One region of the Rhizobium sp. KDH_Rht_773_N genome, then DNA from elsewhere that is predicted to be linked to it. Evidence: predicted binding sites of a transcription regulator. Region 1 holds the regulator's gene; each other region holds the start of a gene.
The links. The regulator LexA, encoded in region 1, represses DNA repair genes until DNA is damaged. The targets are predictions, from matches to a motif close to TGTTCNNNNTGTGTTCNG.
Positions count from the first base shown of each region.

Region 1 (7,177 bases):
CCATGGCCGGACGAAATTGCGGGCGACATTGCTTGGCCTGCTTCTCTTTGCCGGCGGCATGTTTTCGGCACAGGTCGAAACCTGGCGGGCAAGGACCCTGATCCTCGATTCAGCCGTCACGACGACCGTGACCGGCCGCATCGAGCGCCGGGAAGGCGATGGCGAGGGACGCTGGCGTTATATTCTCAAGGTCAACGGCACAAGCGCACCCGAGATCAGGCGTCCGCCCGAACGCGTCTCCGTGCTGGCGCGTGGCGCGGCCCGGCCCTTCGAACTCGGCGACATCATCGAGGGCAGGGCGCGGCTGACGCCTCCGGCGGGGCCGGCGCTCCCCCATCTCAACGATTTTGCCTTCAGCGCCTATTTCGACCGCATTGGCGCCAACGGCTTCTTCTATGGGGCGCCGAAAAAGGTGGCGGAACAGTCGGAGCAGGCAGGCTCGCTCGATGAGGCCGTCCTGGAGTGGCTCTATCGCCTGAGAAGCGGCATCGGCGATCGGATCCGCTCCACCCTGCCCGGCGACACCGGGGCCTTTGCCGCCTCCCTTGTCACCGACGAGAGACGCGCGATCTCGGATGAAACGACGGAAGCGTTGCGGCAATCCGGCCTTGCCCACATTATCGCAATCTCCGGCCTCAATATGGCGCTCTCCGCCGGCATCTTCTTCGTCGGCCTGCGTGTCGTCCTCAGCCTGTTTCCCGGCATTGCCCAGGCGTGGCCGACCAAGAAGATCGCGGCCGCCGGCGCGCTCGCTGCGGTAACCGCCTACTATCTGATCTCGGGTTTTGCCGTCTCCGCCGAACGCGCCTTCATCATGATGGCGATCATGCTGGTCGCCGTCTTCTTCGACCGGCCATCGATCAGCCTTAGAAACGTGGCGCTGTCCGCTCTCGTGATCCTCGCTGTCTCGCCATCGGAAGTGCTGGGACCAAGCTTCCAGATGTCCTTTGCCGCCACGCTCGCACTTGTCGCCGGCTACGATCTCTGGAAGCGGCGGCCGATGCGTGAGAACGCTCTTGCCAGGCTGCCGATCATGAAGCCGATCTCCATGGTTGGCAGCTTCTTCGGCGGCGTTTTCCTGACGTCGCTGATCGGCGGCTTCTCGACGGCACTGTTTTCGATCGAGCATTTCCACCGCCTGACGGCCTATGGCCTGCCGGCAAATCTTGCGGCCATGCCGGTCATTTCCTTCATCGTCATGCCGGCGGGCATGCTGGCAATGCTGCTGATGCCCTTCGGCCTGGACGGCTGGCTGTGGCAGGTGGCAGGCTTCGGGCTCGATCTGGTGATCACGATCGCCAAGGCGATCGCGGGGTGGGGCGGCAATATAGATATCGGCCGCTTGCCCGGCTGGTATTTCCCGACAGCCGTCTCCGGCTTTCTGCTGCTGACGCTGCTCAGAACGGGGCTGCGGCACATGGGAACAGCAATTGTCGCGGTCTCCACGCTTGCTGTGGCCGTTCTCCCGTCCGGTGCGGCGCCCGATATCGCCATCTCAGAGGATGGCGGACTCGTTGCCATAGTCGATGGAGAGGCGATGGCTTCAAACCGTGAGAAGCCGCCCGCCTTCATCTTCGAACAATGGCAGCGGGCGCTTGCCCTCGAAGAGCACCGCAAGCCGGTAATGCTCCAAGCCGCCAAGGCGCCCGCCGCGCCTGACGGCAAACGGTTGCAGCTTTCGCCGGATCAGCAGAATGAAGCCAGAGAGGCGATGCGACAGGCAGCCGACACCGGCCCTCCCTCGCGTTTCTCCTGCCTGAAGGGCGCCTGGTGCAGCGTCGCGCTCGCCAACGGAAAGAGGCTGACCGTCGTCGACAATGCCGCCCATCTCGGGCCGGCCTGCGATACGGCCGATATTGTCGTGACCCCCGTCCGGCTGCGCTTCGACCGCTGCCGTTCCGGCGCGCTGCTCTTTACCGGCGAAACGTTGCGCAGGACAGGTTCCGTCGAACTTCGGTTCACAGCCGACGGAGTCGAGGCCACCACCGCATTCGACACGTTGCAGCGCCCCTGGATGCGTCACCGCGCCTATGACTGGCGAAGCAATACATTCGCGGACGCCGGCCTGTCACCGGTCAGTGATAGCGGCGAATGAGGCCGACGAGCTTGCCCTGAACCTTGACGCGATCCGGCGGGAAAATGCGGGTCTCGTAAGCCGGGTTTGCAGCCTCGAGCGCAATCGATGCGCCCTTGCGGCGGAAGCGCTTGAGCGTCGCTTCCTCGTCATCGACGAGTGCAACGACGATATCGCCGGGATTGGCCGTGCTGCCATTGCGGATGATGACCGTGTCGCCATCGAAAATGCCGGCTTCGATCATCGAATCGCCGCGAACTTCCAGCGCATAATGTTCGCCGGAGCCGAGCATATCGGTCGGAACCGTGATGTCATGCGTATTGTTCTGGATCGCCGAGATCGGCACGCCGGCGGCGATGCGCCCCATGACGGGAACGGAGACCGAATTGCCGTTGTCGGCGGCAGGTGCCGGCTTGGCCGAGGCGGGAGGCGCCACAGGCTGCGGCTTGCCGAGACTGCCCTCGATGACGCTCGGCGAAAAGCCGCGGCGGGGTTGCAGGCTCGGGCTGTAGGCTTCCGGCAGTTTGATGACTTCGAGCGCTCGCGCCCGGTTCGGAAGCCGGCGAATGAAGCCGCGTTCCTCGAGTGCCGTGATCAGCCGGTGAATACCGGATTTCGAGGCCAGATCCAGGGCGTCCTTCATCTCGTCGAAAGACGGCGGAACGCCTGACTCCTTCATCCTTTCGTGAATGAAAAGAAGGAGTTCCTGTTGTTTGCGCGTGAGCATGGCGTGTAACCCCAGTCTTGAAACAAATCCAGAACGGACACTATATGTTCCATATGTGTTCCGCAAGTGGCTAAATTTTCGTAAAACTTCTGTTCATTCTGTCGAGAATTTTATTTTTCGCGGCCCTTGCGCCTTCGCGCCCTTGCCTCGCAAGGCCTGCTGAAGCACATCTCCTTGTCATTGCTGGAGGGAACCCGATGCGCAAAGACAGGCTTCCGATCGATCATCTCGTCTTGCCGGTGACGGATATCGACCTTGCCCGCGAAAGGCTGGGCAAGCTGGGTTTCACGGTCGCGCCTGATGCCCGCCATCCCTTCGGCACGGAAAATGCCTGCGTGTTCTTTGCCGACAAAACCTATCTTGAGCCTTTGGGCGTCGCGAGCGTTGCGGAGAGCGAGCAGGCGGCGCGTCGCGGCAACGTCTTTGCCGCCCGTGACCAGGCATTCCGCTTCCGTTGCGGCGACGAGGGCCTTTCCGCGATTGCCTTCGCCACCGGCGATGCAAGGCGAGAACATGCCCGATTCGTCGAGGCCGGCATCAGCGCCGGTTCGCTGCTGCAGTTCGAGCGTCCGGTGAGAATGCCAGATGGCGCAGAAAGTGTTGCCGGCTTCCGGCTCGCCTTCGCCGCCGATCTCCGGGCGCCGGATTTCCTCCTCTTTGCCGTCGAGCGCGTGAACCCGTTGCCCGCCGATCGCGCCGTATTGGAAACGCATGCCAATGGTGTCACGGGTATTGCCGAAATTGCCCTGGCTGCGCCGGAGCCGAACGCCTTCGGTGTTTTCGTCCGATCGGTCGCGAGGGTCGTGTCAGCTGACGACACGGGCTTCGGGCTGCAGATTGCCACCGCCAATGCGAAGATCAGCCTGATGACGCCTGAAGGACTGGAGGCCTATTACGATCTGGTGACGCCCGATACCGATCGCGGCCTGCGTGGACGGGCAATCCTCTTTGCGGTCGGCGATCTGGCCGTGACAGAAGCGCATTTGGCTGCTAACGGGGTCACATACACACGCAAGGCCAACCGAATTCTGGTGAAGCCGGCGCCCGGGCAGGGCACGCTCTTCGCCTTCGAGGAAAGATCATGAGCACCAATACGAACTCCGTGGTGACGGTCGGCGAGGGCGCCGGCAAGGTTACTTTTTCCAATACCGGTCGCCTGTCGCTGATTGCCGGCGCTTGCGAACTGGAAAGCCGCGACCACGCGTTCATGGTTGCCGGTACCTTGAAGGAACTCTGCGCCAAGCTCGGCATCGGGCTCGTCTACAAGACGTCCTTCGACAAGGCGAACCGTTCCTCGCTGTCGAGCAAGCGCGGTGTGGGCCTTGAGAAGGGGTTGGAGGTCTTCGCCGACCTGAAAAAGGAACTCGGCATTCCGGTTCTGACGGACATCCATACGGAAGAACAATGCGCCGAGGTGGCCAAGGTCGTCGATGTCCTGCAGATACCGGCTTTCCTGTCCCGCCAGACGGATCTTCTGGTGGCCGCGGCAAGGACCGGCCGCGTCATCAACGTCAAGAAAGGCCAGTTCCTGGCCCCCTGGGACATGAAGAACGTGCTCGGCAAGCTGAACCAGAGCGGCAATCCAAACGTTCTTCTGTGCGAGCGCGGCGCCTCCTTCGGCTACAACACCCTGGTTTCCGACATGCGCTCGCTGCCGATCATGGCGGCAACCGGTGCGCCTGTCATCTTCGATGCCACACATTCGGTCCAGCAGCCCGGCGGGCAGGGGGAAACCTCGGGTGGCGAGCGGCAGTTCGTCGAGACGCTGGCGCGCGCAGCCGTTGCCGTCGGCGTTGCCGGCGTCTTTATCGAGACCCATCAGGATCCCGACAACGCGCCCTGCGACGGCCCGAACATGGTCTATCTCAAGGATATGCCGCGGCTTCTGGAAAAGCTGCTCGCTTTGGACGCGGTCGCCAAGGGCTGACAGTCAAAAGCCTGACATGATCGTGTTATAGCGACGGTCAGACATGCAGGACGAAGGTGTCGCAAAGTGCCATTGTAATTTGCGCACCTTCGATTAAGACGGTTTCAAACGATTTATCCACCCACCGAGCAGGAAAAAACCATGACTGCAATTACCGATATCATCGCCCGCGAGATTCTCGATAGCCGTGGCAATCCCACCGTCGAAGTCGATGTCTATCTCGAAGACGGCAGCATGGGCCGCGCGGCTGTTCCCTCGGGTGCTTCGACCGGCGCGCATGAAGCCGTCGAAGTGCGCGATGGCGGCAAGCGCTATCTCGGCAAGGGTGTCGAAAAGGCTGTCGAAGCCGCCAATACGGAAATCTTCGACGCGATCGGCGGCATCGATGCCGAAAACCAGATCCAGATCGACCAGATCATGATCGAACTCGACGGCACGCCGAACAAGTCGCGCCTCGGCGCCAACGCCATCCTCGGCGTTTCGCTCGCCGTTGCCAAGGCTGCCGCCCAGGCTGCCGGCCTGCCGCTCTATCGCTACGTCGGCGGCGCTTCCGCAAGCGTGCTGCCGGTTCCGATGATGAACATCATCAACGGCGGCGCCCATGCCGACAACCCGATCGATTTTCAGGAATTCATGATCCTGCCGGTGGGCGCGGATTCGATCCGCGAAGCCGTCCGCATGGGTTCGGAAGTCTTCCATACGCTGAAGAAGGAACTGGCTGCCCAGGGCCACAACACCAATGTCGGCGATGAAGGCGGTTTCGCGCCCGGCCTGAAAAGCGCTCCGGAAGCTCTCGACTTCATCATGAAGTCGGTCGAGAAAGCCGGCTACAAGCCGGGCGAGGACATCTATCTCGGCCTCGACTGCGCCTCGACGGAATTCTTCAAGGACGGCAAATATGTGCTGGAAGGCGAAGGCCGCACGCTGGAATCGGGCGCAATGGCCGAATACCTTGCCGAACTCGTCGCCAAGTATCCGATCATCTCCATCGAAGACGGCATGGCTGAAGACGATTGGGAAGGCTGGAAGACGCTGACGGACCTCGCCGGCAAGAAGTGCCAGCTCGTCGGCGACGACCTGTTCGTCACCAACTCGGCCCGCCTGCGCGACGGCATCCGCATGGGTGTTGCCAACTCGATCCTCGTCAAGGTCAATCAGATCGGCTCGCTGACGGAAACGCTCGACGCCGTCAACACCGCGCACAAGGCTGCCTACACCGCCGTCATGTCGCACCGCTCCGGCGAAACCGAAGATTCCACCATCGCCGATCTCGCGGTTGCCACCAACTGCGGCCAGATCAAGACCGGCTCGCTGTCGCGCTCGGATCGCCTTGCCAAGTACAACCAGCTGATCCGCATCGAAGAAGGCCTCGGCCCGCAGGCTCAGTATGCCGGCCGCTCCATCATTCGCGGCTAATACGATCTTATAAATCAGGCATTTGGAACCCGCGCTCCGGCGCGGGTTTTTTGTTGGGTCCGTTTACGAGGGATGCAGAGTCAACGAACGATTAATCTCTGCGCGCTAGATTGAAATGATTGGTAATGCGTCAGAGCATGCGTGTATGTGGACAAAGCATCATAAGAAGAGAAAGACCGGTCGCTTCGTCATTCCGGCCATGACGGTCGCCTTCCTCTCCTATTTCGGCTATCATTGTATCCATGGTGATTACGGTCTGCGTGCGACGGAGGCGTTCGAGCGCCAGCGGATCGCGCGCGAGAAGGAGTTGGCCGTGCTGAAGGCCAGGCGCGAGCATCTGGAGGCGCAGGTGGCGCTGCTCAGCGACGGCTCGCTGGACAAGGACATGCTCGACGAAAAAGCGCGGTATCAGCTCAACATGTCGCGCGCGGACGAGATTGTGATTTTCAACCACTACCGTAATTAACCGAATTTAGGTTAATCTAAAATTTCGCTTGTTTATCAATAATTTACTGGCGAATATGAGCCATGCAATTATGGCATTGCTGTGGTCATTTTTCTTCCCTATGGTACGCGCCACCTGAGAACCGATAAACCCATAGGGAGGGTTGAATGGCGTTGCGCAAAACCGCGACCGTTTCCAGCCGCAAAACCAGTGCGAAATCCACAGCCAAGGCATCGAACGGCGGCCCCATTGCCGATTTCGATCGCGACGAGGAGCTGAAGGCCTATCGCGAAATGCTGCTCATCCGCCGTTTCGAGGAGAAGGCGGGCCAGCTGTACGGTATGGGCTTCATCGGTGGTTTCTGTCACCTTTACATCGGCCAGGAAGCTGTCGTCGTCGGCATGCAGATGGCGCAGAAGGAAGGCGATCAGGTCATCACCGCCTATCGCGACCACGGTCATATGCTGGCCACGGGCATGGAAGCGCGCGGCGTCATGGCCGAGCTGACCGGCCGCCGCAGCGGTTATTCGCGCGGCAAGGGCGGCTCCATGCACATGTTCTCCAAGGAGAAGCATTTCTACGGCGGTC
Region 1 covers NZ_CM129525.1:30,152-37,328, reverse strand. The annotation lists gene ACU8HS_RS00190 (ComEC/Rec2 family competence protein) at 1-2,095, shown strand, start outside; gene lexA (transcriptional repressor LexA) at 2,076-2,801, opposite strand; gene ACU8HS_RS00180 (VOC family protein) at 2,999-3,886, shown strand; gene kdsA (3-deoxy-8-phosphooctulonate synthase) at 3,883-4,728, shown strand; gene eno (phosphopyruvate hydratase) at 4,870-6,144, shown strand; gene ACU8HS_RS00165 (FtsB family cell division protein) at 6,290-6,610, shown strand; gene pdhA (pyruvate dehydrogenase (acetyl-transferring) E1 component subunit alpha) at 6,757-7,177, shown strand, end outside.

Region 2 (7,177 bases), 1.7 Mb from region 1:
CGTCGCCGTAGATGGTGATGTCCGCGTCGGAGAGCGCCTGGACGATGAAGTTGGATACGACCCGCCCGTCATCAAGGCGCATACGCGGGCCATAGGTGTTGAAGATCCGGCCAACCTTGATATCGACGCCATATTTGCGGTGATAGTCGAAGAACAGGGTTTCGGCCGATCGCTTGCCCTCGTCGTAGCACCCGCGCGGACCAATCGGGTTGACGTTGCCGAAATAGGTTTCTCGCTGCGGATTCTCGTGCGGATCCCCATAGACTTCCGAAGTCGAGGACTGGACGACCGTTGCGCCGGTGCGGCGCGCCGCATCGAGCGTGTTGACGGCACCGAGCACATTGGTCAGCAAGGTGCCGACAGGATCACGCTGATAATCCGGCGGTGAAGCCGGCGACGCAAAATTGAAGATGACGGAGGCCTCGACATCGTAGGGCTGGCGCACGTCATGTTCCAAAAGCCTGAAACGGGTATTCGCCAGCAGATGCTCGATATTGACGCGGCGACCGGTGTGGAAATTGTCGAGACAGATGACCTCGTGGCCGCGCTCGAGAAGTCGCTCGCAAAGATGCGAACCCAGGAAGCCGGCGCCGCCGTTGACCAGCACGGTCTTTGACCGCTGTCGCGGCGATGCGGACGCAGATCCTGAATGTCCTTCGGTGGGAATGAAGCTACGCATTACAAATCCTTCCCATGTGGTGTGGTCTTTTAGACCCTTCTATACTTTAGGCTCCCCCTTCTTCCGTCTCGATAACTTCAACGTGAAGTAGTATCGATCAAATAACCACCCTGGCTATTCTTCGGATAGTTGCACCCATGGTCAAAATGATAGGAGGATATCAGGTCAGGTCAACTTGAAAACGCTAGAGCAATTCTAAATAGCTATAGTATTAAACTTTGGAATTCGCTTGATTAATCCCCCTCAACGACTATGGTGCCAAGCCTCGGTCCGACCGCTCCTGCGTCAGTCGATGAAGCCAGTTTAGGGAAGTGGCCGGGCAGTGCTGTGCGAGGGCGCGTCGCAATTGCCCTGATGATATAGGGGGTTCTTCGATGACGGCTGACGATCGCATGCATGGCAGAGCGCCATGCGGTTTCAGCTCTCTGGTTTTGGCGGCGACGGTCGTTCTCTCGGCTTTCGGACCGATGTCATGTGCGGTAGTCGATCCGGCGATCGTAGGCAGCACGGAGAAGAACGTCGTTGTGGCAAGTGCGCCACGTGCCGCGAAGGACTTCCCCGATGCCGCCGAACCAAAGACCGCGCCGGCGAAAGTGAGCGCCGCGATCTATCCCGGTTCCGCGCCGTATATCTGCTCGCCGAGCGGGTTCGGCCAGAAATCGCGCTGCTTTGCCCGCACGTCCCGGACGGACTGATGGCCTAGTGCGGCCACCTGCCGGAGAGTTCGCCGTTGTCCGACGTGTCGTTGAAGAAACGCGAGGCCGCTTCCGTGCGATTTCTCACATTCATCTTCTTGTAGATATTGCGGACGTGGACCTTCACCGTGTTTTCGGACAGGTGAAGCTTGTCGGCGATAATCTTGTTCTGCGTGCCCTTACAGATAAGGTCGAGGATCTGCACCTCGCGCGTGGTCAGGGCCGCCATGCTGTTGCGGCGAAGCTTCAGGGCATTGGCGCGCGCTGCATCGACGGACTTGGTCTGGTACAGCGAGGGCTCGAGCTGGGCCGTCGCCCGATTGGACAGACGACCTAAAAGTGCGGATGGAAAATGTTCGCCGCCCTTCATCAGCAAATCGATTGCCGCCATGAAGACATCCAGGCGCAGGTTGAGCGGCAGGACGCCATCGACGACACGCGCCTCGACAAGGCGGCTGATATAGGGCTCCATCATGTCGATGGCTTCGACGACGAGGCCGATCGATGCGTCCGGACGGTTTTCGCGAACGACCTGCAGCGCATCATGCAACTCGGCGCCGGCGACGTGATAGAAAAGGACAAGCCGCATATCCTGAATATCCTTCTCGGATATGGACTGCGCGCTCGATACGCTTACGACATCGAAATTCGGGAATTTCTTTGCGAGTGCCTCAACCATGCACTCCGAGAACAGATCCGCCTTGGCGATTACCAGGACTGTTTCCCCGTTCGGGCTCAGTCTTCTTGCCTGATCCGAATCTCCTACTTCCGACCCAACCATGAACATATACGCCTCCCCTAGCGCTACACTATACTCAAACTCGGAGCATCTACTCCCATTGGCGCGATGACGGGTACTACATGCCGACGAACATTGCCCCTAGGCATGTGGCCGCCTTATCTTTTAGGCATTTCTTAATTATGGTAATATGGATTTCAAAGGAAAGAAATGGCCCAAATGGGTTAGTTGTCAGGAACTTCTATTTATTTTTTGCCACTTTATGGTTGCATTTCCGACCAGAAACATCCTGGCGGGCGGTATTTCAACTAGATTTCGGTATAAAGCAGCATGTATTAGTTCGGGACATACGAAATCGAAGTGGTATTGCCAGACGATATTTCAAAATAAGACGGAGAACCTTCCGGGCTTAACTTCGCGGTATCGCAAACAGTCGGAGCTGCCGGTTTGCGAGGCACTGCCGCATTCGTAAACGGCTTCCGCCGGGCCTTCGAGCCGGCATGGGCTTAATTACAGTATTGAACCGGCTTTCAGATGCCTTAGCCCGAATTGATATCTATCGGGACCCGGATTTTTGCACCAATCTATGACGGTTGCCAAAATGGCGACGTGAAAATCAAGTATCGGCATGTGTTTTTGATACTTGGTCTTCTTTCGAGGGAACTCAAAAAGAAGTTGAACTGCCTTGCTCGCGCTCAAAACGAGTCCGGGATCGGATCTGTGCGCCTTTGTACTGCTTAAGCACAGTCCCAATACAGAATTTGGACAACAAATCGCAATGAACTGCAGATGAAGAGGTACCGCGTCCATCTGCCGATGTTAACGTATTGGAGCAAGCGCGAGCAAAGATCCCATTTGAGATGAGAGGGACTTCGAAAGCTGCTCCAATTTTTTGGAGGAACAGCAATGTCTTATGACCCCAAGCACGGTTCCGATGACGACACCGTGAAGGTAGGCGCGTTGGCCGACGGCCTTTCCAGCGCCATCAATTCAACCGATATCGATGACGATTCCACGGGCTATGTCGGCGGTATCGCTAACGGCGACAATCGCAACAACACCGACAACAGCACGGACGTCGACGTCAAGGCCCATATCGATCTCGACGTGAAGACCGACAACGGCGACAACCGCGACAACGAATACGACTGGAGCTACAAGTCGGACGACGACACGAACACCAAGACGACCACGATCAACGACAACGACACGACCACAACCACGAAGTCGGATTACGACTGGAGCTATGACGCCAAGTCGTACAGCGACGACGACGTCGACATCAAGACGGTCACGGATACGGAAACCACCACCAAGACCGACACCGATATCGATACCGACATCAAGACCGTCACCGATACCGACACCAAGACGACCACGGACAGCTACAACACCAGCGACAGCTTCAACAAGACGGACACGGACTTCGCCGTTATCGAGGATGTCAAGGACTTCGGGAACCTCGGCGTGGCCGGCCATGATCTTACCTTCAATATCGGCGACGACTTCTCCTTCACGCTCGACGTCAACAACATTCTCAACGATTCGCTGAACGGTGCAGGCAACGATACCGGCTTCAGCATCGTGCAGGCAAACCATCTCGCAGACCAGGATGAGGCCTGGAACGTCAAGATGGACAACGCCGGCGCTCAGAACCAGCTGAGCGCGAATGCAGGCACCGCGCATGGTGCTGACGGCGTCGACATGGACGGCAAGGGCTGGGATCTCAAGGCAGGCGACGACGTTGCAGGCACTTCGACGGCAGATGCTTCTGCAATCCTCGCCAATTCGGGCTTCCATCTGGAGCTCGTGCAGGGCGCGAACATGCTCAGCAACGCTGTGGACTCCAGCGTCATCGGCGGCAACTCGCACGCCTCCGACGTCGGCGAAGATACCAGCGGACAATAACCTCCAAGACCAAGAAAGGGCTGCACCGGCTTCGGCCGGTGCAGTTTGAATGCTTGCGTACGAATTGACGAACAGCGCGGCTCCCGCAGAAGGACGTCGCATGGCCGGTCGTTTCTTCGATAGGGAGGGCCAAGGCAATGCAAATCGAGAAATTCTCAGAAATCATCGCCCATTTCATCGGCATATTCGAAACGATGACCGAAGAGATGCGGCTGCGCACAGAATTGACCGAGGGAGCCGGTCCTGCCGAAAACAATCCGACGCTCGACGACCTGACCGCCAGAAGCCCGGCATTCGCTTCCGATCTCGCGCTCAAAGACTACGATCCCGACGTCAACTACCGCAGCGTCAGTTACGACATCGTCTATGGCGGCCCGCGCCGGTTCGGCAGTTCCTTCGAGGAAAGCCTCGACAAACTGTCCGAAATCGCCCACCGCGACGTACCGCTGCCACGTTTCGGCAGTCCGCAGGACATCAACATCGAGGACGAAGAAGAACTGCAGGTTTTCGATGGTCCCGGATCGGTGATCGGTTACACCACGCAGGTCAACGTTCTCTACGACGACGACTATCTCGACATGACCGACGGGCATCATGCCCCGCGCGATACGAGCTTCGTCACGGAAAAACTGGCCGAATTCAGTTCAAAGGTCGAGATATTCTCTCCCTTTTCCGATCTGCACAGAACCGACACCCACGAGGGGATCAAGCAGATCGCCGCGGACATGGAAGCCTATATCCAGGATAAGGAGGATTCCGGCCAGACATCGCTCGGCACGGGTGAGCCGCCGGCGGACAATCCAAATGACCAGGTGCACGATTTCGTGCTGGCGGGCGACGAGATCACCGGAACCTACATGAACGGCAAGCTCGTTTCCGAGGTTCCGGTGCTGGACGATCTTCTGCCGGACCGCGGTCTTGCCCAACCGCCCGAAGACCCGGACGAAAGCCAGACATCCGTCGAGCAGCACGACCCGGCTTCGAGCAGCCTGGAGGTCACTGCCGGCGCAAACCTCGTCGCAAACATAGCGTCCGTCGTCAACACTGCGGTGATCTCTTCCGTAACGGCTGTCATGGGCGATTATCACCAGATCGACGCCATCACGCAGGTCTACGCCTACAGCAACAATGACGACATCGCCTCGGTGTTCCAGTCCTCCGCCGATTCGAACGCGGGCGCCGGAACCGCTGCCTACAATATCGCCAGCTTCGAACGCGATGCGTACGAAGCGCCCCAGCCGCAGACAATGGTCGATGCGCAGGGCGATCCCATCTTTCCGATGGCCTGGCGTGTCAGCGTCATCGAGGGCGACGTAACCTTCGTAAACTGGATCGAGCAATATCATTTCGTCAGCGACAACGACACCATGACCGTTACGACGAGCGGGTCGCAAGCCACCGTTCTGACCGGCGGCAATACAACGCTGAATTTCTCGTCGTTCTTCGAAATGGGCCTGCAATACGACCTCATCATCGTCGGCGGCAGCGTCTACGACATCAACAGCATCACGCAGATTTCACTTCTCTACGACAACGACTGGGCGCGCGCCGAAGACGGCGCGGAGGGCGATGCCACCGTCCAGTCCGGCGACAACCTCATCTGGAATTTCGCGGCGATCCACAATGTCGGGGCCAACGACCGCTTCGAAACGATGCCCGACTACATGCACCAGGTAGAAGAGGGCATCCAGGATCGCGATCCGACAATGCCGCAGGGCTTGTCCACCGATATCAATTTCCAGGGCTATCTCGGCCTCAACGTTCTCTATATCACCGGCAACCTCTTCGACATGACGATCATCAAGCAGGTCGCGGTGCTCGGAGATTCCGACGATGTGACCCAGGCCGCGGCCGAGCTTCTGGAAAATGCCCAGGATGCCGTGGTCACGATCGATACGGGCAGCAATACCGTCGCCAACATCGCTGAAATCGTCGACTATGACAGCTTCGGCAACACAACCTATGTTGCCGGTCAGCTCTATTCCGACGCCATTCTCATTCAGGGCGGGATCATCGAGCACGACACGACCCAGCCCGAAACGGCAGGCGAAAGGCTTGCCAATGAAGTCATCGCCTTTCTCGATGACGACAGTCCCCAAGGCGCTGATAACGGCGACGCCGTCATCAATAGCGGGCAGGATCCGTCATGGTCCTCCGCCCACCCCTCGGATGTAATGCAAGCCGTGGTCGCGTGACCTGCGTATCTTGGGAGAGACCGCGATGAATCAGATCTCGAAACAGATTTTTGCCAATGGCAGCGCGCTCGACCTGGGTGGCGAGAAGCCGTCGCCGGGAGCGGCGAATTCGCAGGAGGTCCTGACGCAGGCCTGCGTTTCGGCCATCGATGACGCCGTGGATCATCTTCGCCAGTTGACGCGCACGGCGCCTTCCTGCCCGCCTGAAATCGAGGCTGTCGAGGCTGCCGCTGAGGAGAAAGTGGATGAAGTGCAAGCCGTGACGCCGACCATGCGATCCGACGGGCCGCTTTCCGGCCACGACATGCCCGCGGCCAGTGCCGCCGCAGAGCCGGAAATACGGCCGCAGTCCACCGAGGAATTGCGGGCGGCACCAGACCTTCAGGCACGGCGGGCGCCCGATGAGGCCGACGAACTCAAGGCCAAACCGGACATTCCCTTCGCCAGGACGATCGAGGGCGACACCGGTCCGGTGAAGGAAAACGAGCGCCGCCTGCGCGCTGGCGGCGGTGGCGGGGGCGGCAAGGAGCCGGACTTCGGCGGCGGCGGGGGCGGGGGCGGCGGCGGAGCCAGCGGCTTCCACAAGCGCAGCGAGCCGGTGAATTTCGCCTTGAGCCTTGCGCGCGGCATTGCCGTCATCAGGCGCAACCTCGCCATCGTGATGGTCTTTACGATCGCGATCAACGTGCTGTTGCTGGCGATCCCGCTCTACCTCTTCCAGATTTCCGACCGCGTCCTGACCAGCCGCTCCATCGACACGCTGGTGATGCTTTCGATCGTGGTGGTGGGGGCTGTCCTGATACAGGCCTTCCTGGATTCCGTCCGACGCTTCATCCTGATGCGAACCGCCGTGGAACTGGAGGTCCAGCTGGGCGCCCCGATCCTGAGCGCGGCGGCGCGCGCCTCGCTGCACGGGAACGGCAAGGACTACCAGATCCTGCAGGACCTTCAGCTTCTGCGA
Region 2 covers NZ_CM129525.1:1,747,634-1,754,810, forward strand. The annotation lists gene ACU8HS_RS08885 (UDP-glucuronic acid decarboxylase family protein) at 1-679, opposite strand, end outside; gene ACU8HS_RS08890 (hypothetical protein) at 1,054-1,374, shown strand; gene ACU8HS_RS08895 (response regulator transcription factor) at 1,379-2,161, opposite strand; gene ACU8HS_RS08900 (fibrinogen-binding protein) at 3,020-4,021, shown strand; gene ACU8HS_RS08905 (hypothetical protein) at 4,159-6,216, shown strand; gene ACU8HS_RS08910 (type I secretion system permease/ATPase) at 6,242-7,177, shown strand, end outside.
Region 2: the regulator LexA is predicted to act here: its motif matches at 2,772-2,789, upstream of ACU8HS_RS08900 (fibrinogen-binding protein).

Region 3 (7,177 bases), 1.8 Mb from region 1:
GCCGAACAGGACGGCATCGGCGGCAAGCGCCTTCTTCATGTCGTCTTCCGAGATCGCCGCGCCATGCGCATCATAGGCGCAGCCGCCGACGAGGCCTTCATCGGTGACGAAACCGGCCTTCATCGCCTCGTTCATATAGGCAATGATCTTGCGGACCTCGCCCATGGCTTCGGGACCGATGCCGTCACCCGGCAGCAGGAAAAGATTGCGCACTGTCATGAAAGCCTCCGCGGAAAAACAAGCTGCGGCTTCTTAGACCCCGGAAATGGGCATTTCAAGCGAGAGAACGGGTGAATCGGTACGCTTGCCTGCGCGCCGTGCGATGGCCGGCAAGGTTGCTCCCGCGCCCGCAAACGGGCTAGAAAGATGGCCCTGCCTTTCTTCCCTGGATATTCTGCCATGTCTTTCGCGCCCCTTCATCTCGACACTCCTCTGATCCGGACAGCGCCCGATTTCAGCGCCAGCGGCAAGCCGCTCTGGCTGAAGCTCGATGCCCTCCAGCCCTCCGGAAGCTTCAAGCTGCGCGGCGTCGGCCGGCTTTGCCAGCATGAGGTTCAAAACGGGGCGCGCGAGATTTTCTGCGCTTCCGGCGGGAACGCCGGCATTGCCGCAGCCTATGCCGGGCGGGCGCTCGGCGTGCCTGTCACGATCGTGGTGCCCGAGACCACGGCACCCGACGTGCGCCGGACGATTGCAGCGACGGGCGCCAATGTGCTGGTCCATGGTTCTGTCTTCGATGAAGCCAATGCGCATGCGATCGAACTCGCCGAAAGCCGCAAGGCGACTTACGTGCATCCTTTCGATCATCCGCTTCTGTGGGATGGCCATGCGACGCTGATCGACGAGGTCGTGGCAAAAGGTGCCAAATTCGATTGCGTCGTTACCAGCGTCGGCGGCGGCGGGTTGCTGGCCGGTATTGTCGAGGGGCTGAAGCGGAACGGGCTTTCCGGCGTGCCGGTCATTGCCGTCGAGACGGAAGGTGCGGCCTCGTTTCATGAAAGCCTCAAGGCCAATGAACGGATTTCACTTGCAGGGATCACTTCGATCGCCACGTCGCTCGGGGCTCGGCAGGTGGCCAAGCATGTCTTCGATCTGCCGAAGCATCATCCGATCGAAAGTGTTCTCGTCAGCGACGCCGATGCCGTGGCCGCCTGCCTGAAATTTGCCGATGCACAGCGCATCCTGGTCGAGCCGGCCTGCGGTGCGGCCCTTGCCGTTGCCGACGTGCATGCAGGCCTGTTGTCGCGCTTCGACAATCCGCTGATCGAAGTCTGCGGCGGCATCGGCGTGTCGCTCGAAAAACTCAATGCCTGGAAAGAGAAGTTTCTCTGAGCTGTGGTCAAAGAAAAAGCCGGGCGAAAACCCGGCTTGATCGGCAGGCCATTCGATGGGGCTCAAGCGGCCCAGGGATGAGAAGCGGCGTTCTTCTTTTCGAATTCGTCGATCGCCTTGCCCTTTTCCATGGTCAGGCCGATATCGTCGAGGCCGTTCAGCAGGCAGTGGCGCTTGAATTCGTCGAGATCGAACGTGATCGAGCCGCCGTCCGGGCCGGTGATTTCGAGGTTTTCGAGATCGACGGTCAGAATGGCGTTGGAGCCGCGCTCGGCATCGTCCATCAGCTTGTCGAGGTCTTCCTGGCTGACCTTGATCGGCAGGATGCCGTTCTTGAAACAGTTGTTGTAGAAGATATCGGCAAAGCTGGTGGAGATCACGCAGCGGATGCCGAAATCGAGCAGTGCCCACGGCGCATGTTCACGCGAGGAGCCGCAGCCGAAATTGTCGCCGGCAACCAGGATCTTGGCCTCGCGATAGGCCGGCTTGTTCAGCACGAAATCGGGATTTTCGGAACCGTCTTCGTTGTAGCGGGCTTCGGCGAAAAGGCCCTTGCCAAGGCCGGTGCGCTTGATGGTCTTCAGATAGTCCTTCGGAATGATCATGTCGGTGTCGATGTTGACGACCGGCAGAGGGGCGGCAACGCCCGTGAGCTTCACGAATTTATCCATGACCCATGCTCCATTTCAGCAAAACGTACTTTCTAATTTTGCATCTATTCCAGTTTTCCGGCGAAATGAAGAAGAATCTTTCGCGATGGCGGCCGCACGGTATTTCGCGCGGCCTGCCGATTGTGAACGTCCGCTGCCTGGCTTTTACTTCGACGGTGCGTTCAGGCTCCAGAGCACACCGAACGGATCGCGAAGCTGGCCGTAGCGGTCGCCCCAGAACATCAGTTCGACCGGCATGACCACTTCGGCGCCGGCAGCCACAGCGCGCTCCCACCAGAAATCGATATCGTCGATGACCAGCTGGATGGCGAAGCCCTCATGGCCTTTGAAGGGGTGGCCGTATTCGGGATAGGCGTCCGACAGCATCAGCGAACTGCCGTTGATATAGAGATGGACATGCATCGTGCGGCCGCTCTCGTCCGGCGGTACGAGATAGGCCTGTTCGGCGCCGAAGGCCTTTTTGTAGAATTCCGCGGCCTTAACCGCGCCATCGACCGTCAGATAGGGAAGCAGGCCATTCTTGACCGGCGGCATCCTGGTCTCGTTGCTCTCCATCGCGTCCATGCTCATCCTCCATTCGTTTTTTAAAGTGCCGGCTGAATGCCTGGTCGCTTCAAGGACGTAACATGGGGATGTGAGCCGACAATGCCGGTCAGAATTTTTGGCGAGGGTGATCAGAGATCGATGATCGTGCCGCGACCGTCGTTCCAGATGCGCATTTCACGCTTGCCATCGGTGCGAGCGCGGGCGCGGACAGGAGCGGGCTTCATCTTCATCGAGAGGGCGCGGCCGACCATGAGCACGGTCAGAATGCCGCCGACGGCGAGCGTGACCGAGAACGTCAGGAGCAGCATGGCCACAAAAACCGTGGCGCCGGCGAGCATGAAGAAGATGGAGCGAATGTTCTGCATCGGTTAGAGACCTTTCTACAGAAAGGAATGTGGTCCTTCTTTTTCTTCTCTGCAAGCCAAGCATGGCTTTTTGTTGTCTTGCCGGGCTTTGCGAAGCTTGGCACTAATGTTCCATGAGCCGAACACCACCTCTGCGTTCCCTGCGTCTGCGCCGCTCGGTGCTGAGCGTTCCCGCCATCAATGCGCGGGCGCTTGAAAAGACCCATTCCCTTGATTGCGATGCGGTTATTTTCGATCTGGAGGATTCCGTCGCATCCGAGAAGAAGGCGGAAGCGCGCGACAATCTGAAGGATTTTTTCGCCGGGCCGGCGCTCGAGGGCAAGGAAAGGATCATCCGTATCAATTCTCTGTCATCCGGCTTCGGGCCGGCTGACCTGGAGCTGGTGAAGGCGCTGTCGCCCGATGCCGTTCTTCTGCCGAAAGTGGATGAACCGCAGGACGTGATGGTCATCGGCGATCTGCTTGCCGAGGCCTATGCGCCGGAGGAGCTGCGCATCTGGGCGATGATCGAGACGCCGCGCGGCGTGCTGAATGCCGCAGCCATTGCCGAATCCGGGCGCACGCCGGGCTCGCGGCTTGATTGCCTTGTCGTCGGCCTTAACGATCTGCGCAAGGAAACGGGCGTGCTGCCGCAGCCGGGGCGGACCTATCTCGTGCCCTGGCTGATGCAGGTCGTTCTGGCGGTCAAGGCTTACGGGCTGGATGCGCTCGACAGCGTTTTCAACGATTTCCGGGATGGTGACGCTTTCGATAGCGAATGCGCGCAGGGCCGTGCCATGGGCTTTGCGGGCAAGATGCTGATCCATCCGGCGCAGATCGAAGCCGCCAACCGGCATTTCGGGCCGAGCGCGGAAGAGATCGCAGAGGCTGAGGCAATTATCGCCGCCTTCGCCGATCCGGCTGCCGAAGGGCTTAACGTCATCAATGCGAACGGGCGGATGATCGAACGGCTGCATCTTGTCCAGGCCGAAGCTCTGGTCCATAAAGCGCACCTGATTTCTGCAAGAAAGCCCGCCTGATGAAACTCTACCGCTTCCTGACCGGTCCTGACGACGCCTCCTTCTGCCACAAGGTAACGGCGGCGCTGAACAAGGGCTGGTCGCTGTCCGGCTCTCCCACCTATGCTTTCAACGCTGCGACCGGCCAGATGCAGTGCGGCCAGGCCGTCGTCAAGGAGGTCGAGGGCAAGGATTACGACCCGGACATGAAGCTGTCCGAGCAGTAGGTTCAGCGGTCCGCCGCCTCTTCGGCGCTCGCCTCGATGCGTTCCATGTCGTCGTCGCTGAGGCCGAAATGATGGCCGATCTCGTGGATCAGCACATGGGTGATGATGTCGCCCAGCGTCTCGTCGTTTTCCGCCCAATAATCGAGGATCGGGCGGCGATAGAGGCGGATGCGGTTCGGCATCTCGCCGGTTTCCACGGTGAAACGCTCGGAAATGCCGCGCCCCTCGAAAAGGCCGAGCAGGTCGAAGGGCGTTTCCAGCGCCATATCCTCGAAAACCTCGTCATCGGGGAAGTCTTCGATTTCGATGGTCAGATTGGTCGTCAGCTTGCGAAACTCGTCCGGCAGGTGGCTGTAGGCCTCCATTGCCAGCGACTCGAAGGCGCTGATCGTCGGCGCATGGCGGTCCCGCCAATCATCGCTCCGGTCTATATGGGCCATGAATATTCCTTCCTTTGCGGCCCATATAGAACCTTTAGCGACGATTTTCGAGTGCGGAATCAAAGGCAGGAATAAATTCTTATAAAATGCCGGTTGACTCTTCATTAGAGCTCTGGAATCCATAAGAACATAACAGGAACAAGACGAATGGAGAGAACGCCGTGGCGCAGACCGCCCTGGCGCGCGAGCGGCTTTTTGCGCTCCGCGAAACCATTGCCCGTTTGGAAGGAAAGCCCGCGCCGGTGCTTGCGGCGGCGGAACGTGAAGCCGTAGCGGAAGGGCGTGAAGCGCGGCCGGAGCGCATTCTGCCGCGCCTGCCTTTTGGCATAGGGCCGTTCGACGAGGCGCTGGAAGGCGGTCTGCCGCTTGATGCGATCATCGAGTTCCGTGCGGCCGGCTCCCGCGATGCGGGAGCAGCAAGCGGACTTGCCATGGCGGTTGCGGCACGGCTGCAGAGGCAGGAGGAGGGTGCCGGCCGGCAATTGCCGCTGCTGTGGATCGGCGATGCGGTCGGCACGCTGGAGGCGGGGCGTCCCTATGCTCCGGGCCTTAAGGATTTCGGGCTGAATCCGGAGCGGTTCTTCCATGCCGCGCCGCGCAAGCTGGAGGATGCGCTCTGGCTGGCGGAGGCTGCCATCGAAAGCGCGGCCTTCTCGGCCGTCGTCTTCGAAGTGCGTGGCAATCCCCTGCATTTCGGCCTGACGGAAAGCCGCAGGCTCAGCCTTCGGGCGCGCGCCGTCCATCGCCCGCTCTTTCTGGTCCGCCAGGCGGGGGAGGAGGAGGCAAGCAGTGCCGCCTTCCGCCTGCATGTCGAGCCGGCGCCGTCTGCCCTGCGGCCGCTGCCGAACGGATCCAGACTTTCCGGCAGCATCGGCAATCCGATTTTCCGTCTCACGCTGGAGAAGAGCCGCAATCCGGCCCCGCTCTCCTTTCTTCTGGAGTGGAATCCTCATGAACGCGAATTTCTCCCTGTCGGCGAACCAGACGTCGCTCGTCCTCCAGGCGAACAGTCAGCGCATTCTGGCACTCAGCTTTCCGCATCTGGCAACGGACCGTATCTCCCGCAGGCGATGGGGGCTGTCCTGGCGTTCGAAAGGGCGTCCTGAAGCGGCACCCATCGTCTGTTCCGGCAAGCTCAACAATGCCATGCGGCTGACGGCGCTGGACGAATTCGCCGAGAGACTGGGCTTGAGGAAAGATCAGGGCGTGGCCGAGGCGCGGGCCATGTATCCGGCGCTCGATGTCGTGGAGGAGGATCCTGCAGCCGATCGCCGGCTGCTGGAAGGGGTTGCCGACTGGTGCGACCGCTATACGCCGATGGTGGCGCTCGACGGCAAGGACGGGCTGTTTCTCGACATTACCGGCTGTGCCCATCTCTTTGGCGGCGAGGCGGCGCTTCTCGGAGATATCCTGTCGCGGCTCTTTCATATGGGGCTCGATGCCAGGGCCGCGGTTTCCTCATCGCCGGGCCTTTCCTGGGCCGTTTCCCGCTTCGGGCGGGGCGGCGTCGTGGAAGAGGAGGAGGCGGAGCGTGTGCTGACGCCGCTGCCCGTCGCGGCCTTGCGGCTGGAGGATCAGACTGTCGACGCATTGAGGAAGCTCGGCCTCAAATATGTCGGCGACGTCATCCATGCGCCGCGGGCGCCTCTGACCCGCCGCTTCGGGCCGACGCTGCTTCTGCGCCTTGACCAGGCGCTGGGGCGCGAGGAGGAGCCGATCTCGCCTCGGTTTCCTGTCGCCAGCCTCTCGTGCGAACGCCGTCTGGTCGAGCCGATCGGAACGGAAGAACAGATCCTTGCCGTCGCCGGACAGGTTGCCGTGTCGCTGAAACCGTCGCTGGAGGCGCGCGGTGCCGGGGGGCGGGTATTCGAACTGGTGCTCTTTCGTGTCGACGGCAGGGTTTTCCGCATTTGTGTCGGCGCTTCGCGGCCGCTGCGCGAACCGAAGCTTGTCGCCGGCCTGTTTTCCGAACGCCTGCAGGTGATCTATGACGATATCGATGCCGGCTATGGTTTCGAGATCCTGCGCCTGAATGTGCTGCGGCACGACCCGTTCAGCGAGGCGCAGGGCGATTTCGAAGGCGACCGGCAGGGGGAAATCTCGCTTTCGGGTTTTGTCGACCGTGTCGCAGCCCGGCTCGGCGCGGACTGCCTGCAGAGCTTCCAGCTTCGCGAGAGCCATGTGCCGGAGCGCGCCGTCGTCACGATGCCGGCAATGGAGAGCCTTTCGGCGCGGCGCAGGGCGGAGCAGGGCAGTGCGCCGCCGTTTCGTGGGGAACGTCCGCTGCGGCTCTTTGCGACGCCGGAGCCGGTCGAGGTCGCATTTGCCGAAGTGCCTGACGGGGCGCCGCAGACTTTCCGCTGGCGGCGTCTGCAGCATCAGGTGGCAAGAAGCGAAGGGCCGGAACGGATTGCCATGGAATGGTGGATCGACGGCGCTGACGGCCCGGCACGGGATTATTTCCGGATCGAGGATGAGGCCGGACACCGCTTCTGGATCTACCGTCAGGGCCTCTACGGTGAGACCCCCGATCCTCGCTGGTTCATGCACGGGGTCTTTGCATGAAACCCGATCCTACATTTTTCGAGATCGGCGCGA
Region 3 covers NZ_CM129525.1:1,877,743-1,884,919, forward strand. The annotation lists gene leuB (3-isopropylmalate dehydrogenase) at 1-219, opposite strand, end outside; gene ACU8HS_RS09460 (pyridoxal-phosphate dependent enzyme) at 400-1,332, shown strand; gene leuD (3-isopropylmalate dehydratase small subunit) at 1,395-2,003, opposite strand; gene ACU8HS_RS09470 (VOC family protein) at 2,148-2,567, opposite strand; gene ACU8HS_RS09475 (hypothetical protein) at 2,678-2,914, opposite strand; gene ACU8HS_RS09480 (HpcH/HpaI aldolase/citrate lyase family protein) at 3,028-3,933, shown strand; gene ACU8HS_RS09485 (DUF1737 domain-containing protein) at 3,933-4,139, shown strand; gene ACU8HS_RS09490 (metallopeptidase family protein) at 4,142-4,579, opposite strand; gene ACU8HS_RS09495 (ImuA family protein) at 4,741-5,685, shown strand; gene ACU8HS_RS09500 (Y-family DNA polymerase) at 5,726-7,144, shown strand; gene ACU8HS_RS09505 (error-prone DNA polymerase) at 7,141-7,177, shown strand, end outside.
Region 3: the regulator LexA is predicted to act here: its motif matches at 4,703-4,720, upstream of ACU8HS_RS09495 (ImuA family protein).

Region 4 (7,177 bases), 1.5 Mb from region 1:
GTCGGTCACGACAGCTTCGTTCAGCGGCACGAAAAGCTCGTAGACGCGGTCGATGGCCGCCTCGTCGGCAGCTGTCCCCTGCGCGGCCTGCCAGCGGGCGGCGATATGCGGCTCGGCCAGCATCGCTGCGATATGCGCGCGCTTGGGAAGCCCCATCGGCTTGCGGGCATCGGCGATCGTCACCTCGACGCCGAACTTGCCGAAGGTTTCCACAAAGGCGCCCATCGGTGCAAAGGAACCGAAATCGATGACTGTGCCGGCCCAGTCGAAGACCACTGCCTTGAACTGCATCATGCTGCGCTCCCGTAAAGATCTTCGATGGTTTCCTCGCCGATGCCGAAGGCGGTCGAGGCGCCGCAGCCTGCAGTGACGATGACGATGCGCAGCGCGTCGGAAGGCCTGTCGGTAAACCGCCAGCGGTCCGGGGCAGACGCATAGGTGCCGACCCAGCGCTCGGTGATGAAGCGCCCCGGAAGATTGAGCACGGCGTCCATTTCGTCGAGCGTCAGCCGGTCCACCCGCTCCAGGCCGAAAGGATCGGGCGTTTCGGAGTAGTGATGGCTGTCGCCCACGATCAGCGAGCCGTCTTCCGACTGCGTGACGATCAGATGGATGCCGTTTTCCCGCTCCGGCTTGAATTCGCGGTCGAGCCGCGCCTTCAGCGCCGTCGCTTCCGGCAGTTCGGCATAACCGAGATAGCGCCCAAGCCCGAGATCGGACATGACGGCGGTGCTGAGCGAAACGCGCTGGGCCGGGACCACACGCATCATCTGCAGCTTGCAGCGGGTGACGTTGTAGGCGGCGATCCGGTCCGCAAACAGGCTCTTGAAATCATCGCCGGGGCAGACGATCACCGTCTCCGCCTGGATCACTCCGGTCGAGGTTTCCACGCGCGGCGGCTCCACGGCGCGCACGGCTGTCGAGCGGCGGAAGTCGATGCCGTATTTGACTTCGAGATAGCGGGCGAGCAGGGGAATGGCCGTGCGGGATTCGACCCGCAATTCGTGCGGACTGTAGAGCGTGAAGCGCCCCGCCTCCGGCCGCAGGGCCGGCACGAGCCGCCGCGCTTCGTCGAGCGTCAGCCTTTCGCAGCCTTCGCCCATCTCCGTGCGCAGGAAGGCATCGATCACGGCTTCGGATTCGTCGAGCCTTGCGGCCAGCAGCAGCCCGCGCTGCAGGACGTCGATGCCGGCGTCGTCGACGATTTCGGCCCAGATATCGCGGGCCTGGCGCGCCTTCTCCCAGCAGTCGCCGGCCTGCTGGCCGGTCACCGTCACAAAGCCGAAATTGCGTACCGACGCGCCGTTTGCCTGTGCGTCGCGGTCAACAACGACGACCCGCTTGCCGCGCTTTGCCGCCGCCAGCGCATGCGCCAGCCCGACGATCCCCGCGCCGACGATCGCAATGTCGTAATGCGGCATGAAAGCTCCTTCGCAACATGTCTGCAACGGCTTGGCGGATTTTCTTGAAGCCCGTGTGACAGTTGCGCGCAGCCTTACATCAGCATGTGGAAAAGAACGCCGCTTCAGTCTTCCAGCGTGCCGGCCTTTCGCGCTGCCTTGCTCGGCCGGTCGGCGGCAATTTTCATCAGGTCGCCGCGCCGGCGCACCAGCCGGTCGGAGATGCGCGTCAGCAGCAGCCCGTCCTGCGGCGCGTGGATGTCGATGTCGCCCTCGACAAAGCCGGGCCGGGTAACGATTGTCGCCAGAAGCTCTCCTTCCTGGACGCGTTCACCGATAGTGCGATGGAACAGCACGGTGCCGCCCTCAGGCGCGCGCAGGATCTCGACATTGTCGAGCGGCACGGCCGGCCCGGAAAAGGTGGCGGCTGCGGTGGCTTCGCCGATGACGACGCCACGCCCGATCAGGAATTGCAGCAGGCCCCGGGCATCTTTCTCGGCCGTGCCCGAATAGACATCGCGCCATCCGCGCAGCTCCACCGTGACCGAGAGCTTGCCCGGAAGCTTCGCCTTGCGCTCGCCCGGCGCCTCGTATTTCCAGGCGAAGCCGACGGCTTCCTCGAAGGCGGAGCTCTCGCCGTCCGAAAGCAGTACCGCCTGCATGTCGAGCGCGCCGGCAAGGTCCGCCGCTTCCGGCCAGAAGGCTTCGTCGATATAGGCATATTGCAGCGATTCATCGTCGCAATGCAGGTCGAGCACCAGATCGGCGCCGAGCGCCATATGGATCAGCTCCCGCTTCAGGCGATCGGTAGCCGGATACTTATCAAGTTCGTCAACCAGCTCCGGCCGGTCCAGGACGGAGATCAGCGGAAAGTCGCGGTTGAAGTTGGTCCGCGAGCCGAGATCGAACCTGCCTTGCAGCTCGCCGAAATGCGACTGCGCCGTCCCGATCGGGTTGGCCTGAGGTACGAGCGTGATGTCGCCGGCGATGCGCCCCGCGCTTTCGGCCTGCCGCAGCATCCCGCAGAGGAAATGCGCCAGTGCCGTTCCCGGCAGTTCGTTGGCGTGCAGCGCCGCCTGGATATAGACCTTGGGCGCCGCAGGATCGCTTCCCTTGAAACGGATGACCGGCAACCGCCATTCGATGCCGGGCGTATCGCCTGGGATGATGATCTCTGAAACGTCCACTGTCTTCTCCGCATTGAGGCATTGGGGTCGGAGTCTTATGCGAATCTTCGCCCGTCGCGCAAGCGCAGCTCAGGCAAGCAGCGGCCAACGGCCGACCACGTTATGCTCGCCCTTTCCGTAGACGCTGTGAATCAGCAGGAATTCCCGGACGGTCCAGCTGACCGGCCGGTCGAGCTTTTCGGGCAGAACGGTCTTGCGATCGTAGAGCAGCGTCATGTGCGGCGTCAGATGGCCGCCGAGATTATAGGGCAATCCCGCCTCGTACAGGCCCTCCTGTATCTGGCGGCGAAGATCCAGCAGCGCCTCGTTTTCCTGCCTGCCGCAGATGACAAAGGCCTGCGGTTCGCCTGGATGGCGGAAGCTCATGACCTCGTCGAGCACAAGTTCGAACGGACGTGCGCGCACCGTCGCCGCCACCTGTTCGGCGCCGAACACGATATCCTGCGGCAGCCTGCGGTAAGCGCCGATGCCGTTCAGCGTGACGTGCAGCAGTTCGCGCGGTCGCGACGGTGCAGACAGTGAACGGGCGTGGCGATAGGCCTGGGCGATCTCCAGCGCTTCGGATGCCGCCTCCCTGGTTGGCCGGAGCATGAAGAACAGCCTGTCGTGACGTTTGCCGACGAGGCCGGAATTCTCTCGGGAATCTGAACCATTCGGGTCGAGCGGAAAATGAGGCATCTGAACTACGGACTACATCGTCCGCCTCCTTGTCGTACAAGGAGGAACTTATCAGGGCCATTCGCCCCGTCAAGAACAAAACGGGAACATTTGCCGTAAAATAATCAAAGAGAAACGGCTGCCGAAAAGCAGCCGTTTGCGAATGTCGGATGAACCAGAATGCCTCAGGCGGCGTCCTTGACCGGCTCGGCCGTCTTCTTGGGCGACTTGGCGCGCGCTGCCTTCGGCGGCACGAGGCGGAGAATGTCGTCTGCCAGCAGGCGGGCATTGTCCTGCGCCTTGTCGAGATTGCTGACGCGGCCCGGGTCCATCGTGTAGAGGCTGCCGCCGGAGACGAACATGTCGCGATAGGCGGCCCGTTCGACCAGTGCGGTATCGACCACATTCACCTGCTGCATTGCCAGCAGGCCCTTGACGGCAAGCAATGCGCGCGTGGTGATGATCGAGCTGATCCGGGTAAGCACAACCGAGTGCGGAATGCGGATATCGTGCTGGGCGGCAAGCTGCTTCATGATATCGAGCACCTGTGCGCCGCCGACGGCATCCATGGCGCAGCCCTGCACCGGAACCATCACGTGATCGGAAAAGCCGATGGCCTTGGCCATCAGCGGGCTCATGCCGGCCGGCAGGTCGACGATGATGTAGCCGCCGCGCTTCTTGAGGTCCTTGATCTGCTGTTCGATCGTGTCCTCGGTGACGTTGGAGATGACAGCGAATTCGGCCGCCTCACCGGTCAGCTGGCGCCAGCGCGTGGCCCATTGCTGAGGGTCTGCGTCGAGAACGGAAACGCGATGGCCACGGCGAGCCAGTTCTGTGGCAAGAACGAGGGCGACCGTCGTCTTGCCGGCCCCTCCTTTCGTATTCGCAAATGTAAGTGTTGGCATCGATTACCTCGGGTTGAAGGTTGCGGCGGTCATCCCTGGGAGAGGCGCGTCTCGGGCTTTAAGGAACAGCAGCTTTCGCAGTGATGAGACGAAAAGGTCAGGCAGCAACCTTGCGTGGCGCTGTTTTATCATGCTGTCCGAGGTTGATTTTTTCTGGGGCGATCGAAGAGGGCACGCGCCAACCGCTGCGCGCTCGCCGTCGCGCTGCCCGAATGCTGGGCCGCCGTGGCAGCCGCTCTCGATGATATGGCCCTGGCCGCCATGCCGATGAAACACGCCGGCCGGCCGGCAAAGGTCGCCCGCAGCTTGCCTTCCGTGCCTCGGACGAGCCTTGTTACGCCGGCGGCACGGAGTTCGTCATGACGGTGACTTGCCCGTCATTCCCACTCGATCGTGCCGGGCGGCTTGCTCGTTACGTCATAAACGACGCGGTTGATGCCGCGGACTTCGTTGATGATGCGGGTGGCGGCGCGGCCGAGGAATTCCATGTCGTAGTGATAGAAATCCGCCGTCATGCCGTCGACCGACGTGACCGCGCGCAATGCGCAGACGAATTCGTAGGTGCGGCCGTCGCCCATGACGCCGACGGTCTGGACGGGCAGCAGCACGGCGAAAGCCTGCCAGATCGCGTCGTAGAGGCCGGCCTTGCGGATTTCGTCGAGATAGATCGCATCGGCTTCGCGCAGGATCTCGAGCTTCTCGCGGGTAATGCCGCCGGGGCAGCGGATGGCAAGGCCCGGACCCGGGAAGGGGTGGCGGCCGATGAAGCTGTCGGGCAGGCCGAGCTCCTTGCCGAGCACGCGCACTTCGTCCTTGAAGAGTTCGCGCAGCGGCTCGACGAGCTGCATCTTCATGCGCTCCGGCAGGCCGCCGACATTATGGTGCGACTTGATGGTGACGGAAGGGCCGCCGGTGAAGGAGACCGACTCGATCACGTCGGGATAGAGCGTGCCCTGGCCGAGGAAATCGGCGCCGCCGAGTTTCCTGGCCTCCTCCTCGAAGGTTTCGATGAACAGGCGGCCAATGATCTTGCGCTTGGTTTCCGGGTCGGAAACGCCTTCGAGCTCGCCGATGAAGCGATCGGAGGCATCGACGTGGATCAGGTGCAGATTGTAGTGCTCGCGGAACATGGCGACGACACCGGCCGCCTCGTCCTTGCGCATCAGGCCGTGGTCGACGAGGATGCAGGTCAACTGGTCGCCGACGGCCTCATGGATGAGCAGGGCTGCGACCGACGAATCCACGCCGCCGGACAGCGCGCAGATGACGCGCTTGTCGCCGACCTGGCGGCGAATGTCTTCAACCGCCTTCTGACGGTAGGCCGACATCGTCCAGTCGCCCTTGATGCCGGCGATATTGTGGATGAAATTTGCAATCAGCTTGGCGCCGTCGGGCGTATGCACGACCTCGGGATGAAACTGCACGCCGTAATATTTGCGCTTCTCGTCGGCGATGAAAGCGTAGGGCGCGTTGGAGGAGGTCGCAATAACCTCGAAGCCCTCGGGCAGTTTCGTCACCCGGTCGCCATGGCTCATCCAGACCTGATGGCGCGATCCCTTGGACCACAGGCCTTCGAAGAGAGCGCAGTCCTCGTCGACCTCAAGGAAGGCGCGGCCGAATTCGCGGTGATGGCCGCTTTCCACCATGCCGCCAAGCTGCATGCACATCGTCTGCTGGCCATAACAGATGCCGAACACCGGAAGGCCGCTGTCGAAGATGATCTGCGGCGCCCGCGGCGAGCCTTCGTCGACCGTCGAGGCCGGGCTGCCGGACAGGATCACGGCTTTCGGCTGGAGGCGCTTGAAGCCCTCTTCGGCGGACTGGAAGGGAACGATCTCGCAATAGACCCCGGCTTCACGCACGCGTCGCGCGATGAGCTGGGTCACCTGGCTGCCGAAATCGACGATGAGAACGCTGTCGGGATGTGCTGTCTGGGTCATGGCGAGCCTTTAATGAAAAGCGCCTCTTCTTGCAATGCGGGAAATCGGCCGCGGCCGGGTTTTATTGTCCCGATTGTCCCTCTTTTCAGCGCCTAGAACCAGAAAACACCGTCTTCCAGGGCGGTAAACAGGCTGTCGACGGCGTAGGAGAGCTTGCGGTCGACGATATGCAGATATTCGGTCCAGCCGGAAATATGCTGCAGCTCGACTGCGCCGTCCGAAATGCCGCGAAGGCCGATCAGCGGCAGTTTGTAGCCCTGGCAGGCGCGCAGCACCGCATAGGTTTCCATATCCACCATGTCGGCGGCGATATTGGCGTAGGCCGCACCCGAGACGACGTTGCCGCCGGTCGAAAGCGTGGCTTCGGGAATGCCGGGAATGCGCAGCGGCAGCTCCAGTTCGGCCGGCAGGTCGAGGAAGGGCGTCTTGCCTTTCTCGAAGCCGAGCGGCGAGGCGTCCATGTCGCGATAGGAGACCGACGTGACCTGATAGACCTCGGTCTGCTGCAGGCGTGCCGAACCGGCCGAACCGAGCGAGACGACGAGATCGGGCAGTTCGTCGGAAGCGTCGAGACGGGAAAGCGACTTGGTGATCGCGATTGCCGCTTCGACCGGGCCGACGCCCGTCATCAGCGGCTCGATGCGCGAACGCAGGAACGGGCCGTATTCCGCCTCTGCGGCCATGACGAACAGGATGGACTTGCCTGCGACGGACTTCAGTTCGAATTTCATCCCGTAATTCCCTCTCTTCCGCGAATGACCATCATCGTTCCGGTCATGGACGCGATGAGCTTGGCCGGCCCGTCGCTGATCGCATAAGCTCGCCCGTCGGCGACGATGATGTTGGAGCCGGGCTTGGTGATCTCGCCCCTGAAGAGGAAGCGCTCGCCGCGCCCCGGCGACATGAGGTTGACCTTGAACTCGATCGTCAGGATCGAGGCTTCGGCGTCGATAACGCTGTAGGCGGCAAAACCGCAGGCCGAATCGAGCGCTGCGGAAATGATGCCCGCGTGCAAAATGCCGTGCTGCTGTGTCAGTTTGACGTCGAAGGGAAGCTCGATTTCCACCATGCCGTGCTCGACGCGCGTC
Region 4 covers NZ_CM129525.1:1,522,653-1,529,829, reverse strand. The annotation lists gene phnX (phosphonoacetaldehyde hydrolase) at 1-294, opposite strand, end outside; gene ACU8HS_RS07795 (TIGR03364 family FAD-dependent oxidoreductase) at 291-1,421, opposite strand; gene ACU8HS_RS07790 (succinylglutamate desuccinylase/aspartoacylase family protein) at 1,526-2,587, opposite strand; gene ACU8HS_RS07785 (2'-5' RNA ligase family protein) at 2,657-3,178, opposite strand; gene ACU8HS_RS07780 (AAA family ATPase) at 3,430-4,149, opposite strand; gene guaA (glutamine-hydrolyzing GMP synthase) at 4,527-6,089, opposite strand; gene ACU8HS_RS07770 (5'-methylthioadenosine/S-adenosylhomocysteine nucleosidase) at 6,182-6,820, opposite strand; gene ACU8HS_RS07765 (PaaI family thioesterase) at 6,817-7,177, opposite strand, start outside.
Region 4: the regulator LexA is predicted to act here: its motif matches at 3,337-3,354, upstream of ACU8HS_RS07785 (2'-5' RNA ligase family protein).